DNA from 2 places in the Nocardiopsis sp. NPDC006832 genome. Region 2 is predicted to be linked to the other one. Evidence: riboswitches for the same ligand, from Rfam matches in the RefSeq annotation. Region 2 holds a riboswitch; the other holds the start of a gene.
What was found. A riboswitch is a leader RNA that binds a small molecule or an ion and turns the genes downstream of it on or off. The one in region 2 is predicted to bind S-adenosylmethionine.
Positions count from the first base shown of each region.

Region 1: another riboswitch for S-adenosylmethionine. It lies ahead of thrC (threonine synthase); the one in region 2 lies ahead of ABZ717_RS09015 (aminotransferase class V-fold PLP-dependent enzyme).

Region 1 covers NZ_JBEYLC010000057.1:14,557-21,618, reverse strand. The annotation lists gene ABZ717_RS22750 (trehalose-6-phosphate synthase) at 1-808, opposite strand, end outside; SAM riboswitch class I at 1,129-1,267, shown strand; gene thrC (threonine synthase) at 1,281-2,540, shown strand; gene ABZ717_RS22740 (ubiquitin-like small modifier protein 1) at 2,593-2,871, shown strand; gene ABZ717_RS22735 (PadR family transcriptional regulator) at 2,977-3,582, shown strand; gene ABZ717_RS22730 (ATP-binding cassette domain-containing protein) at 3,700-4,671, shown strand; gene ABZ717_RS22725 (ABC transporter permease) at 4,668-5,465, shown strand; gene groL (chaperonin GroEL) at 5,835-7,062, shown strand, end outside.
Region 2 covers NZ_JBEYLC010000013.1:33,703-40,764, reverse strand. The annotation lists gene ABZ717_RS09035 (primosomal protein N') at 1-1,171, shown strand, start outside; gene ABZ717_RS09030 (DinB family protein) at 1,168-1,698, opposite strand; gene ABZ717_RS09025 (SAM-dependent methyltransferase) at 1,689-2,405, opposite strand; gene ABZ717_RS09020 (SAM-dependent methyltransferase) at 2,699-3,499, opposite strand; gene ABZ717_RS09015 (aminotransferase class V-fold PLP-dependent enzyme) at 3,634-5,025, opposite strand; SAM riboswitch class IV at 5,090-5,204, opposite strand; gene ABZ717_RS09010 (DUF3870 domain-containing protein) at 5,420-5,803, shown strand; gene ABZ717_RS09005 (CoA transferase) at 5,807-7,062, shown strand, end outside.

The DNA.
Region 1 (7,062 bases), on a different contig from region 2:
CCACGGCCGGTTCCGAGGCGCTCTCCCGCAGCCCGTCGGCGTCCGCGCCCAAGGCGTGCACACCCACCTCGACCACGCGGCCGCCGTACTCCACCGTGCGCTGCCCGAGGTCGACGTCGGCGCGCAGGATCTCGGCGCAGCAACGCAGGAAGGCCTCGGCCCATCGAGGGCTGTGGAAACCGAGCCGGTCGGCGCCGAGCATGCCCTCCAGCAGTTCCCGGGCCACATGGGTCGGCAGCATCCGGAAGTACTCCGGGGGAGCCCAGGGGGTGTGCGAGAAGTGCGCGATCCGCAGGTCGGGGCGGCGGGTGCGCAGAATGCGCGGCACCAGGGCCAGGTGGTAGTCCTGCACGGCCACGCGGGCGTTGTCCGAGGCCCCGCTCACCAGGGCCTCGGCGAAGGCGTTGTTGTAGGCGGAGTAGTCCTCCCAACGCCTGCGGAAGTCCGAACCGAAGGAGGGCTTGTTCGGGGTGTCGTACAACATGTGCTGCACGAACCACAGGATCGAGTTGGCCACTTCGGTGTAGGCGCCGGCCAGAGTCTCCTCCGGAATGTCCAGCATGTGGACGCGCATGCCGTCGAGGTCGTGCGTCCGGTCCAGTCGGGCCTCCGGGGCCTCGGCCGCGGCGCGCCGGTCGGCGTCGGACAGGCCCGCGCACACCCACAGGGCGTCGATCTCGGTCGCCACCGAACTCATCCCCGACACCAGTCCACCGCCGCCCCTGCGGTGCTCCAGGGAGCCGTCGGCCGTCGTGGAGAAGGAGACCGGTCCTCTGTTGGAGGCGATGAGGATCTGTGCCTTGTCCACGTGTGAGGTCCTCTCAAGTGCGCGAACGAGTGTCGCGGTGGGAAGGTGGGGAAGTCGTGGATGCACCCCCGGCGATCCGGAGGCGCACCCTAGGTCTCGCCGGAGCGCCCGGGCCCCAAACCCACCCCTGGTCAACGGGGAGGATCATCACGCTCCACGGGCACGACACGCGCGCGACGCGGCGCCGATCGGGGTCGTCTCATCCTGTGTCGAATAGCGAGACGCTTGGTGTAATCCGGATCACCCGGCATGGAAAACCGGTCAGGGCGTCGGTTACAGTGACGGTGCGTTCTCCGAGCGGAGAAGCCACAACTTCATATTGCTCATCCAGAGGGGTGGAGGGACCGGCCCTACGAAGCCCCGGCAACCATCTCGACATGTGGACGCACCATCGCGTACCGGTCGAGGCAGGTGCCAACTCCGGCCTGGGGCCAAGGTGGCCACCAGGGAAGATGAGGGGAGACACCTCGCCATGGCGATCGCCGCCGCTGAACCCACCGCTGTCCGCGCCTTCGGCCCCGGAACCGCCCTTTCCTGTCGAGAGTGCGGCGAGCGTTATGAACTTTCGCCGAGCTTCGCCTGTCAGTTCTGTTTCGGCCCCCTGGAGATCGCCTACGACTTCGGGACCGTCACCCGCGAGGAGATCGAGAGCGGCCCCAAGAACATCTGGCGCTACCGCTCCCTCCTGCCGGTCCCCACGAACGTGGCCGAGCTGCCCAACATGAACCCCGGCTTCACGCCCCTGGTCGGGGCCGACCGCCTCGCCGCCGAACTCGGGCTGAAGTCCCTGCACGTCAAGGACGACTCCGCCAACCCCACGCACTCCTTCAAGGACCGCGTGGTCGCGATCGCCGTCGAGGCCGCCCGCACATTCGGATTCACCACCCTGTCCTGTTCCTCCACCGGGAACCTCGCCGGCGCGGTCGGTGCCGCGGCCGCGCGGGCCGGCTTCGAGTCGTGCGTGTTCATCCCCGCCGGGCTGGAGGAGGGCAAGGTCGTCATGGCGGCCGTCTACGGCGGCAAGGTCGTGGCCATCGACGGCAACTACGACGACGTCAACCGCTTCTGCTCCGAACTCATCGGCGACGAGGCCGGTGAGAGCTGGGGCTTCACCAACGTCAACCTGCGGCCCTACTACGCCGAGGGTTCCAAGACGCTGGCCTACGAGATCGCCGAGCAGCTCGGCTGGCGACTGCCCGAGCAGATCGTCGTCCCGATCGCCTCCGGCTCCCAGCTCACCAAGATCGACAAGGGCTTCCAGGAGCTCATCAAGGTCGGCCTGGTCGAGGACCGCCCCTACAAGGTGTTCGGGGCGCAGGCCACGGGCTGCTCCCCGGTCGCCAAGGCGTGGGAGAACGGCCACGACGTCATCCAGCCGGTCAAGCCGGACACGATCGCCAAGTCCCTGGCCATCGGCAACCCGGCGGACGGGCCATACGTCCTGGACATCGCCGAGCGCACCGGTGGTTCGGTGGAGCACGTGGGCGACGACGAGATCGTCGACGCCATCAAGCTGCTGGCCCGTACCGAGGGCATCTTCGCCGAGACAGCGGGCGGTGTGACCACCGGCGTCCTGCGCAAGCTGGTCCGCGAGGGCCGGATCGACCCCGAGGCCGAGACCGTCATCGTCAACACCGGTGACGGGCTCAAGACCCTCAACGCCGTCGACTCCGGCGTCACGGCCACCATCAAGCCCTCCCTCGACGCGTTCAAGGCCCAGGGCCTGGTCTGATCGTCCGGCCACGCGCCACCACCCACCACCGCACTCACCAGGAGATCCGCACATGAGCGCCAGCGTCCGCGTCCCCACCATCCTGCGCACCTACACCGACGACGCCTCCGAGGTCACCGCCGAGGGCGCCACCCTCGCCGAGATCCTCGACGACCTGGAGGCCAACCACCCGGGTATCCGGGCCCGCATCCTCGACGACAACGGCAAGGTGCGCCGTTTCGTGAACGTCTACGTCGGTGACGAGGACGTGCGTTTCGAGAAGGGCCTGCAGACCGAGGTCAGGGCCGGTCAGCAGGTGTCGATCATCCCCGCGGTCGCCGGGGGCTGCTGACCGTAGGAACGATGAGGGGGCGGGCGCTCGACGCGTCCGCCCCCTCACTTCTTCTCCGCGGGCCTCATAACCTGGGAGGAGGTTTCTTCCGGGACGAGGGTGGCGATGTCGGCGACACGGTTGTTGGTGCTCGGTGTGGTGCGCGTCCACGGGGGGACGCACGGCTACCGCGTGGGCCGTGACCTCATGGACTGGGGAGCCAAGGAATGGGCCAACGTGAAGTGGGGGTCGATCTACCACGCCCTGCGCAAGCTGTCCGAGCAGGGAAAACTCCGTGAGTTCGTGTCCCCGGGCGATGAGATCACCGACCGCACCTCCTACGAGCTCACCGAGGAGGGCGAGGTGGAGTTCCGCCGGCTGTTGCGGGGGGCACTGCGCCACGCCGGCGACGACCACGCCCTGTTGTACGCCGGGGTCACCCTGATGCCCTGCCTGCCTCGGGCGGAGGTGATCGAGGCCCTGCGAGAGCGGTTGGTCGCGTTGGAGAAGAGCAACGCCGAGACGGCGGCGGCGATCGACTCCTCGGCGGCGGAATGGGGCAAGCCCGCCCACGTGCGTGAACTCTTCCGACTGTGGCACATCACCGTCGAGGCGGGGGCCGAGTGGACCCGACGGCTCCTCGGGGAACTGGAGGCGGGGGAGTACGTGATGGCCGACGAATCGCCCGACGCCTTCGGCAATCCGGCCACCGGGCCCGCTCGGCCCTCCTGACCGCCGGCCCCCATGCGGCTTCGCCTCGGGCCACTCGGGCCTGAGTATTAAAACTTGAGTATCTGGCTTCGGTAGTGCATCCTGATCCGTGTATTCAAATTTTAATAGGAGGATCGCGTGATCCGAACACACGAGCTGACCCGGGACTTCCGGGTCGGCAAGGACACCGTCGAAGCCGTACGCGGAGTCGACATGGAAGTGGTCGAAGGAGAACTCGTGGCGCTCCTGGGACCCAACGGAGCCGGCAAGAGCACCACCCTGCGCATGCTCACCACACTGCTCGAACCCACCTCGGGTACCGCCGTGGTCGCCGGACACGACGTGCGCGCCGAGCCCGCCGAGGTGCGACGCCGGATCGGCTTCGTCGGGCAGGGACACAGCGGGGCCGATGACCAGCGCGCCCGCGACGAACTCCACTACCAAGGGCGGCTCTACGGCCTGGACCGACGCACCGCCCGGTCCCGCACCGACGAACTCCTGGAGATGCTCGACCTCACCGCGGTCGCCGACCGTGAGACGACCACCCTCTCCGGCGGTCAACGACGCAGGCTCGACATCGCCATGGGACTCATCCACCGACCCGGCCTGCTCTTCCTCGACGAGCCCTCCACCGGGCTGGACCCGCAGAGCCGCGCCGACCTGTGGGAACACGTGGCCCGGCTTCGGTCGGAGTACGGCACCACCGTCGTGCTCACCACCCACTACCTGGAGGAGGCCGACAACGCGGCGGAACGGGTGCTGGTCATCGACCACGGTCGCCTGATCGCCGACGGCACCCCCGACGAACTCAAGGGGCGCGTCTCCGGGGACCTGATCCGGTTCACCCTCGACGAGACGCACCTGGCGGAGAAGGCCGCGGAAGTGGCCGCGACCCTGAGCGACGGAGCGGTGCCCGAGGTCACCGAGGTGGAAGCGAGCGGCGCGGAGGTGGCCCTACGGGTCGAACGCGGGGACGCCTTCCTGCCCGGGTTGCTGCGCGCACTCGACGAGTCCGGTGTCCAGCCGAGCAGCGTCCAAGTGCAGCGGCCCACCCTGGACGACGTCTTCCTGACGCTGACCGGCCGCAGTCTGCGCGAGGAGGGGCGATGAGCCGGGCCACCACCGGATCGGCGATCCGGCGACCCGCCGTGCCCGGATTCGTGCGCGACACCGGGATCGTGTTCGCCCGCCAGATCCGCCCGATGCTGTACCGGCCCCACCTGATCGCCTTCGGGATGCTGCAACCCCTGCTCTACCTGGTGCTGTTCGCACCCCTGTTGGGCGGGCTGGCCGGGGTCGAGGGCGAGAATCCCTGGCAGTGGTTCGTCCCCGGGCTGCTGGTGATGATGGCGCTGTTCTCGGCCGGGTTCTCCGGGTTCGGGCTGCTTCCGGAGATGGCGTCGGGGGCGCATGAACGCCTCCTGGCCACGCCGGCGGGCCGGGTGCCCCTGCTGCTCGGCCGGGTCCTGCGGGAGATGGTGGTCGTGGTGGCACAGATCCTGCTGATCCTCGTGGTGGTGGTGCCGTTGGGCTTCCGCACCACACCGGTCGGGGCCCTGTCCGGTGTCGCCCTGTTGGCGGTCCTCGGCATCGGGCTGTCCACGCTGTCCTCCCTGGCGGCGCTGGCGGCCAAGCAGACCTACGTGTTCGCGCCGATCATCCAGACCGTGATGATGCCGCTGCTCCTGCTGTCCGGGGTGCTGTTGCCGATGGAACTGGCGCCCGGGTGGCTGTACACGCTGTCCAGGCTCAACCCGATCGCGCACGTGGTGGACGCCGCCCGGGTGCTGTTCGGCGGTGGTCCCTGGGACACCACGGTCCTGGTCGGTTGGGCCATGGCGCTCGCGATGACCGTCCTGGCCCTGGCCGTGGGATCGCGTGCGATGCGACGGATGAACACCTGAGCCGAACCGATCGGTGACGGTGGGTGCTCACCCGGACCTTCCCGGATGAGGGAGCGACGGAGTCGCCACCGGGTCCAGGTGTCACCATCTGTTCGCCCAACGCTCAAATGCCCCGGTTCGGGCACGTCATCGCAGGTGATGGGTGTTTTCGAGGTCATGGAAATCGTGACCACATCGTTTGCACTCTCCAAGGCCGAGTGCTAAAAAGATGAGTGGTTAGCACTCAGCATGGCCGAGTGCTAATCGGATCGAGGCTGCGAGATCGTGGGCCTCCGGCAGCAGGGTTGCCGGATCGACCACGGTCGTCCGTCGCGGGCGCACGCCTCGTCCCATCGCGTATCAGCCCGGTCACGGGAGGACAAGAACTCAATGGCAGCCAAACTGATCGCGTTCGACGAGGAGGCCCGTCGCGGCCTCGAGCGTGGCATGAACCAGCTCGCGGACGCCGTGAAGGTCACCCTCGGCCCGAAGGGCCGCAACGTCGTCCTGGAGAAGAAGTGGGGCGCCCCCACGATCACCAACGACGGTGTCTCCATCGCCAAGGAGATCGAGCTCGAGGACCCCTGGGAGAAGATCGGGGCCGAGCTGGTCAAGGAGGTCGCCAAGAAGACGGACGACGTCGCCGGTGACGGTACGACCACCGCCACCGTCCTGGCCCAGGCCCTCGTACGCGAGGGTCTGCGCAACGTCGCCGCCGGCGCCAACCCGGTCGGCCTCAAGCGCGGCATCGAGGTCGCCGTGGCTCGCATCAACGAGGAGCTCGGCAACCTCTCCAAGGACATCGAGACCAAGGAGCAGATCGCCTCCACCGCCTCGATCTCCGCCGGCGACGACCAGATCGGCGAGAGCATCGCCGAGGCCATGGACAAGGTCGGCAAGGAAGGCGTCATCACCGTCGAGGAGGGGCAGACCTTCGGGCTCGAGCTGGAGCTCGCCGAGGGCATGCGCTTCGACAAGGGCTACATCTCGCCCTACTTCGCCACCGACCTTGAGCGCATGGAGACGGTCCTTGAGGACCCCTACATCCTCATCGTCAACTCCAAGATCTCCAACAACAACGAGTTCCTGCCCGTTGTCGAGAAGGTCCTGCAGGCCGGTCGTCCGCTGATGGTCATCGCCGAGGACGTCGCCGACGGCGCCCTGCAGACCCTGGTGGTCAACAAGATCCGCGGCACCTTCAAGTCCGTCGCCGTCAAGGCTCCGGGCTTCGGTGACCGTCGCAAGGCTCAGCTCGGCGACATCGCCGTCCTGACCGGCGGCCAGGTCGTCACCGAGGAGGTCGGCCTCAAGCTGGAGAGCACCGAGCTCGACATGCTGGGTCGCGCCCGCAAGGTCGTCGTCACCAAGGACGAGACCACCATCGTCGACGGTGCCGGTGACGCCACCGCCATCGCCGGTCGCGTGAACGAGATCCGCAACGAGATCGAGCGCACCGACTCCGACTACGACCGCGAGAAGCTCCAGGAGCGTCTCGCCCGTCTGGCCGGCGGCGTGGCCGTCATCAAGGCCGGTGCCGCCACCGAGGTGGAGCTCAAGGAGCGCAAGCACCGCATCGAGGACGCCGTCCGCAACGCCAAGGCGGCCGTCGAAGAGGGCA
Region 2 (7,062 bases):
CGTGCACGTGGACCCGCACGCGCCCTACCCGCACTCGCGCACGGTACTGGCGATGCGCGCCCACAAGGCGGGCGCCGGTGCGCTCATCGGCGGGCACACCCGCACCACCGACGCCCAACTGTTGCTGGAATCGGGGTGGGCGCACCCGTTGATCGCCGACCGCGCGACGCTGCGTCGACGCGCCCCCCTGGTACGAGCGGCCGGGGACGACCGTGAACTGGCCCGGGACCAGGCGGCGCGTTCGGCGCGCATGCCCAGCGTGGCCCTGCGTTCGGCCCGGGAGGCCGCCCGGGTGGGGCCCGTGCTCTTCCAGGTGCCGCGCCGGGGCTACCTCAACAGCCTGGCGTGCGCGGGCTGTCGCGAACCCGCTCGCTGTGACGGCTGTCGCGGCCCGCTCGCGGTCCGTGGGTCGCACGCCCTGCCCTCATGCGGCTGGTGCGGCCGGGTGGCCGGCCAGTGGGCCTGCCCCGAGTGCGGGGTGACCCGAATGCGCGCGGTGGTGGTGGGCGCCCGGCGTACCGCCGAGGAGCTGGGGAGGGCCTTCCCCGCGCTGGCCGTGCGCACCTCCGGACGTGAGGACGTGTTGCCCGAGGTTTCGAGCAAACCGGCCCTGGTGGTGGCGACCCCGGGGGCCGAACCCGTGGCCAAGGGCGGCGGTTACGCGGCGGCGGTGTTGTTGGACGGGTGGGCGCTCCTCAACCGGGCCGACCTGCGGGCCTCGGAGGAGACGCTGCGTCGGTGGCTGAACGCCGCCGCGCTGGTGCGCCCCGGCGGCACCGTGGTGGTGTCCGCCGAGGCCTCGCTGCCGTTGGTGCAGTCACTGGTGCGTTGGGACCCGGCCGGGTTCGCCGAACGCGAGCTGGCCGACCGTCGCGAGCTGGGTTTCCCGCCCGCGGTGTCGATGGCCTCCATCACCGGCGGCCCCGAGCACGTGCGCGAGCTGCTGGATCAGATCGCCCTGCCCACGGGTGTCGAGCTGTTGGGTCCGGTCCCGGTCGGGTCGGAGACGGCCGACGACGGGTCCCACGTGACCGAGCGCGCGCTGCTGCGAGTCCCGCGCAACGGGATCGGTGAGCTGGCGCGTGCGTTGAAGGCGGCGGCGGTGGCCCGCAGCGCCCGCCGCGACGAGCACCTCGCCCAGGTCCGCGTGGACCCCCTCCGCGTCATTTAGCGGGCACGGTACAGGTCCCGGAGGAGGGCCACCTCGGCTCCGTGGTGGATGAACTCCCGGTTCAGGTGCAGGACCAGCACCACCATCGGGAACTCCGACCACTGGGCGGCCTCGGCCCCGCCCACGGGTACGGCCAGGGCGTCGTCGTCGAGTCGTCCCACGTGTTCGGACCAGGTGAGGTAGGCGGTGCGCAGGCGTTGGCGCGCCTCGGCGGCGGTGGAGGGCCAGTCGATGGTGTCACGGCTCGCGGTGCGGTCGCCGAAGTGCCAGTTGATCCGGGTCTCCAGCACGTCCACGATGATGTGGCCCAGCCGCCAGGCGATCGTGGTGACCGGTGGTGGGACGGGTTCGGGGTAGGCGCCATCGGGCGCGTGTCGGCCGTCCTCGCGCCGACGTACCGTCCAGCAGTCCGGCACCGGTTCCCAGTAGAACTCCTCGTCGGTGAGCCCCTCCAGGCGTGGCCACAACGAGAAATCCCAGTAGAACTGCATCTGGGCGAGGATCTCGCCGTTCCAGTTCACCGCCATCGGGTCGTTCCCCCTCCTCGTCTCGACGCGCGGCCCAATCCTGCCAGAACTCCGCTGCCCTGGGCGGCGACGTCCTCGTCGGGGTAGGGCCACCAGGTGAGGTCGGCCACGCCGGGTTCGAGGGGGAGGAAGGGGCCGAAGGCGCGTTCGACGTCGGCTCGGGGCGCCGTGGAGGTGAGGGCCAGGTAGCCGCCGCCGCGCATGAGTCGGTGCAGGGTGTCCAGGCCCGTGGGCGGGGAGTCGGCTCCGAAGGTGCGGGTCATCAATACGGCGATGGGCTCGTCGAGATCGACGAGCCCACCGGCGTGAAGGCGGCGCAGGAGCGTTTCGGAGCACACGCCGTCGCCGGACGGCACGGCGGAGTCGTCCGGGGAGGCCAGGATCCCCGCGGCGCCCTCGGGGGCGATGTGCACGATGGTGGCGTCGGGGTCGGCGCCGTGCACGCGTTCGGCGGTTCCCTGGACGGGACTGCCCCAATCGACGAACTGGCGGATGCCCGCGTCGACGCTCAGGTAGTCGACGACCCGACCGAGGAAGGCCTGGTGCAAACGGACGTGTTCGGCCAGGGCCGGGTCGTGGGGGACATGGGCGCGGCTACTGTCGCCGAGGTCGACCACGCGTGGTCCCCGCCCGGGCTTTCGAAAGGATGTCCTCCGTCGGAACACGGCCGTGAGGGGGCCTGCCTCAGGTCCTCGGACGTCCGTCACGTTCACGCTCCCCCAGCCGGTTCGCTCGTGGGAGGCAGGACGTCCGTTGTCGGTGGACCGATCGGGTCCGCGACGGTGTGCCCTGCCGTCAGGGCCAGATAGTACCGCTTGTGAACGTGATACCCCGCACACACCCAAGTGAAATGGGCCCTATCGCGCCGTTTGTCACGACCTGCGTCGCAAGTTCTTGTGAGTCCAAGGTCCCGAACTCCCATCCACGAACACCGCGGGCCGACCCGGAGGTTCCGGGTCGGCCCGCGGTGGGACTTCGGGCACCGGCCGGAGACCGGCCGTCAGGGCTTGCGAGCCACCCCGCCGTACTGGTCCAGTCCGCGCCGGGCACCCGCGATCGGGGGCCGCCACAACGGGCAGGGAACCACACCGGGCTCCAGCAGCTCCAGGCCCTCGAAGCGCTCGGCGATGGCCTCGGGGCTGCGCAGCAGGTAAGGCACGTCCCCGTGCTTGTTGCCCTCCTCGATGGCCTGGTTGTAGTCCTCGCTCGTGTCGGCGCCGTCGTAACTGACCAGGTAGCTACCCGAGGGCAGGGCGTCCAACAGCCTGCGCACGATCGGCTGGACCTCCTCGTCGGGGACGTGGCCCAGGATCCCCATCAGCATGAGCCCGACCGGCTCGTCGAAGTCCAACGTCTCGGCGGCCTTGGCCAGGATCGCGTCGGGGTCGCGCAGGTCGGCGTCGACGTAGTCGGTGGCCCCCTCGGGGGTGCCGACCAGCAGGGCGCGGGCGTGCGTCAGCACGAGGGGGTCGTTGTCGACGTAGACCACCCGGGTCTCCGGCGCGATCGACTGGGCGACCTCGTGCGTGTTGTTGGCGGTGGGCATCCCGGTACCGATGTCGAGGTACTGGCGGATGCCCTCGTCCCGGGTCAGGTGGGTCACCGCGCGGACGAGGAACTCCCGACTGGTGCGGGCCAGGTCCCGGATCTCCGGAAAGGACTCGGCCACCACGTCTCCCGCCAGACGGTCGACCGGATAATGGTCCTTTCCACCCATCCAGTAGTTCCAGATCCGGGCCGAGTGGGTCCGGGTGGTGTCGATCTTCGACCCCGGGGCCGGGGCGGTCGAATCGTCGGTCATGCGGTCATCCACCTCGATACGCAGGGGGTTCGCGGCAGGGAACGGGAATTCGACGACCGTGCGCAGAACATCCCGTTCCCACCGGTTTTTCCGCATTGATCATAGACGACGGGACCGCTCCGGGCGTGCTCCGTTCAGAGCGCGTCGCGCGGGTCGGAGGCGGGGACCAACCGGCCGTCGAGGTCGACGTACTCCCAACGCGGCCCATGGGCGACCAGATCCGCCACGGCGCCGACCAACCGGTCGACGTGTTCCTCGGTGGTGCCCACGCCCAGGCTGGCCCGAACCGCCTGAGTGTGCCCCTCGGGCAGCAGGTGGGCGGTGAGCGGGTGCGCGCAGAACAGGCCGTCGCGCACCCCGATGCCGTGCTCCGCGGACAGGGCGGCGGCCAGCAGATCGGCGGGCAGCCCGTCCACCACGAACGAAACGATGCCCACCCGCGCCTGTTCGGGCCCCCACAGGGTCAGCTCGTGCACGCCGTCGATCTGGCAGAACCCGGCGCGCAGGCGCTCCAGGAGGGCGGACTCGCGGATGTGCTGCAGGTACAGGGTGTCCTCGGTGAAGGTGGCGCAGGCCGCGGCCAACGCCACGGCGCCCAAGACGTTGGGGCTGCCCGCCTCGTGCCGGGCCGGAAGGTCGTTCCAGAACACGTCGTGGTCGGTGACCTTCCGCGTCGCGCCACCACCGGACAGGTAGGGCGCGGCCTCTGCCAGCCAATCGGCGCGGCCCGCCAGCACACCCGAACCGAAGGGCGCGTACAGCTTGTGTCCGGAAAGCGCCACGTAGTCGGCGCCGGTCTCGGTGAGGCTGAACGGCAGGTGCGGCACGTACTGGGCGGCGTCGACCACCACGCGGGCGTCCTCGGCGTGGGCGGCCTCGACCAACTCCTCGACCGGCCAGATCTCACCGGTGACGTTGGAGGCCGCGGTCACGCACAGCAGCTTCGGACCCTCGGGGGCCTCGCGCAGGGCGGCGCGGGCGGCCTCGACGGCGGTGTCGGGGGTGGCGGGCAGCGGCAGGCGCACCACCTTCGCGGCGCGGGCGGCCGGGTGTTCCCACGGCAACAGGCTCGCGTGGTGCTCGGACTCGAACACCACCACGGTGCAACCGTCGGGTACGCAACGGGCCAGCAGGTTGAGCGCGTCGGTGGTGCCGCGCACGAACACCACGGCGTCGGTGTCGGGGCGGGCGTCCAGGAAACCGGCGACGCCGCGACGGGCTTCCTCGTAGGCCTCGGTACTGATCCGGGAGTGGTGGCCCGCGCCCCGATGCACGCTGGCGTAGTAGGGCAGGGCGGCGGAGAGGGCGTCGGCGACCGCGGTCAGGCAGGGCGCGCTGGCCGCGTAGTCGAAGTTGGCGTAGTCGACGTACTCGCCGGTGACCAGCTGGACCCCGCGGTCCGGGGTGACGATCGAGCAGTCCGGGGCGGCGCCGACGGGGTACGACGCCCGGCGCGCACGCGCGTCCCGAACGGCCTGGCGGGTGCGGGGGCGACGGGTGGAGTCGAACGGGATGACGGTGGTCATGGGGCACCTCTTCGGTGGGTCGTGGGACCCACGGGGTGCGCCGCTCGACGGCCGCGTCTTCCTGGGTCCGCGCTTGTCCGACACGGTCGTGTCGGGACCTGGTCCTCACCCGGGGCACCCCACCGCGGAAGGAGGGTTGCCGACCAGCTAGCCGGGGCTTGACGCTGGTACTCGTGACCTGTGCCGAAATGTAACACATGGCTCGTGCGCGACGCACCCACGGGATTCGTGTGCTCTGGGACACGCCCCCGCTTGACAGTCGGCGCGACGGTGACGACATACTGGTCTCGAACTGCCCTCACGTCGCGGGTGTCCGGTTCCCCCGGTAACCCTTCAGACGCGAGACTCCAGTCGGTAGGAGTTTTCGCGTGCCCGCAGACGAGAGGTGTGTCCGTTGCCCGGCGACGACCGCGTTCAGCAGCTCTTCCGCAACCCCCGGGTTGTCCTCATATCCGGCTACGCCCGTCTCCCCGATTCGGTGGCGAGCCATTCCCAGTACCAGCGGCTCGGTGTCGTGCTCGCCGTGGACACCGCCGACGACCGGATCGTCGCCGCGGACACCACCCTGCTCACCGACCTGGCCAAGGACTTCTTCCGTGCCCTGGTGGAGGGCGCCTCGGTGACCGAGGACATCGCGGAGATCGTCCAGCGGGTGCAGACGCGGTACGCGGGCCAATCGGGCGCCGCGCTCACCACCGCGCTGCGCCGCTGCCTGGAGACCTACTACCAACTGCGTGACGGCGACCAACTGCCCGGTTCCCCCCACGGCGAGGAGTGACCCTTGAACCCTTCCAGTCACGAATCCACAGAGGAACCCGGGACGGGGGGTGCCCCACTCCCCCTGGCCGGTGTGCGGATCACCGACCTGTCCCGGGTCCTGGCCGGCCCCTACGCCACCATGTTGTTGGCGGACATGGGCGCCGAGGTCATCAAGGTCGAACAACCCGGGCGAGGCGACGACACTCGTTCCTGGGGACCTCCCTACGCCGAGCCCACCGAAGAGCACCGCGCGGCGCACGCCCCCGGCGAGGCCGCCTACTTCCTGTCGGTGAACCGGAACAAGCGCAGCCTCGCCGTGGACCTGAAGGACCCCGACGGGCTCGCCGCGGTCCGGGAACTGTGCGCCGGCTCCGACGTGGTGATCCAGAACTTCCGACCCGGAGTGATCGACCGGCTGGGGCTGGGCTACGAGGAGATCGGCAAGCGCAACCCGGCGGTCGTCTACTGCTCGGTGAGCGGCTTCGGGCCCGAACACCGACCGGAGGGCCGCCCCGGCTTCGACATCGTCGTGCAGGCCGAGAGCGGGCTGATGGCGACCACCGGCCCGGCCGACGGACCGGCCAGCAAGGTCGGTGTGGCGCTGACCGACGTGCTCACCGGCCTCAACGCCGCCGTGGGCATCCTCGGCGCGCTCATGCGGGCCAAGGCCACCGGCCGCGGTGAGGACGTCAGCGTCTCGCTGGTCAACTCCACGCTGTCGAGCCTGGTCAATCTCACCCAGCAGGCACTGATCACGGGGACGGAACCGGCCCGGGTGGGCAACGCGCACACCACCATCGTCCCCTACCAGGTCTTCCCCACCGCCGACGCGGAGATCGTCGTGGCCGCGGGCAACGACGCCCTGTACCGACGGTTGTGCGCGGCCATCGACCGCCCAGACCTGGCCGAGGACACCCGCTACGCCACCAACCCCGAACGGGTGGCGCACCGCGAGGAGCTGGTCGGCGAACTCACCGAGACGCTGACCTCCCGCCCCGCCGACCACTGGATGAACGTCCTGGTCACCGCCGGGGTCCCGGTGGGTCGGGTGCGCGGTGTCCTGGACGCGCTGCGTACCGCCGACGCCTCGGGGGACGACGTCCTGCGCACCGTCGAACACCCCACCGCCGGGCCCCTCGAACAGGTCCGGGCGGGCTTCCGGATGGCGGACACCCCCGTCCCCATGTCCGCTCCCCCACTGCTCGGCCAGCACTCGCGAGAGATCCTCACCGAGTTGGGATTGGCCCCCGACCGGATCGAGGAACTGTTCGAGCGCGG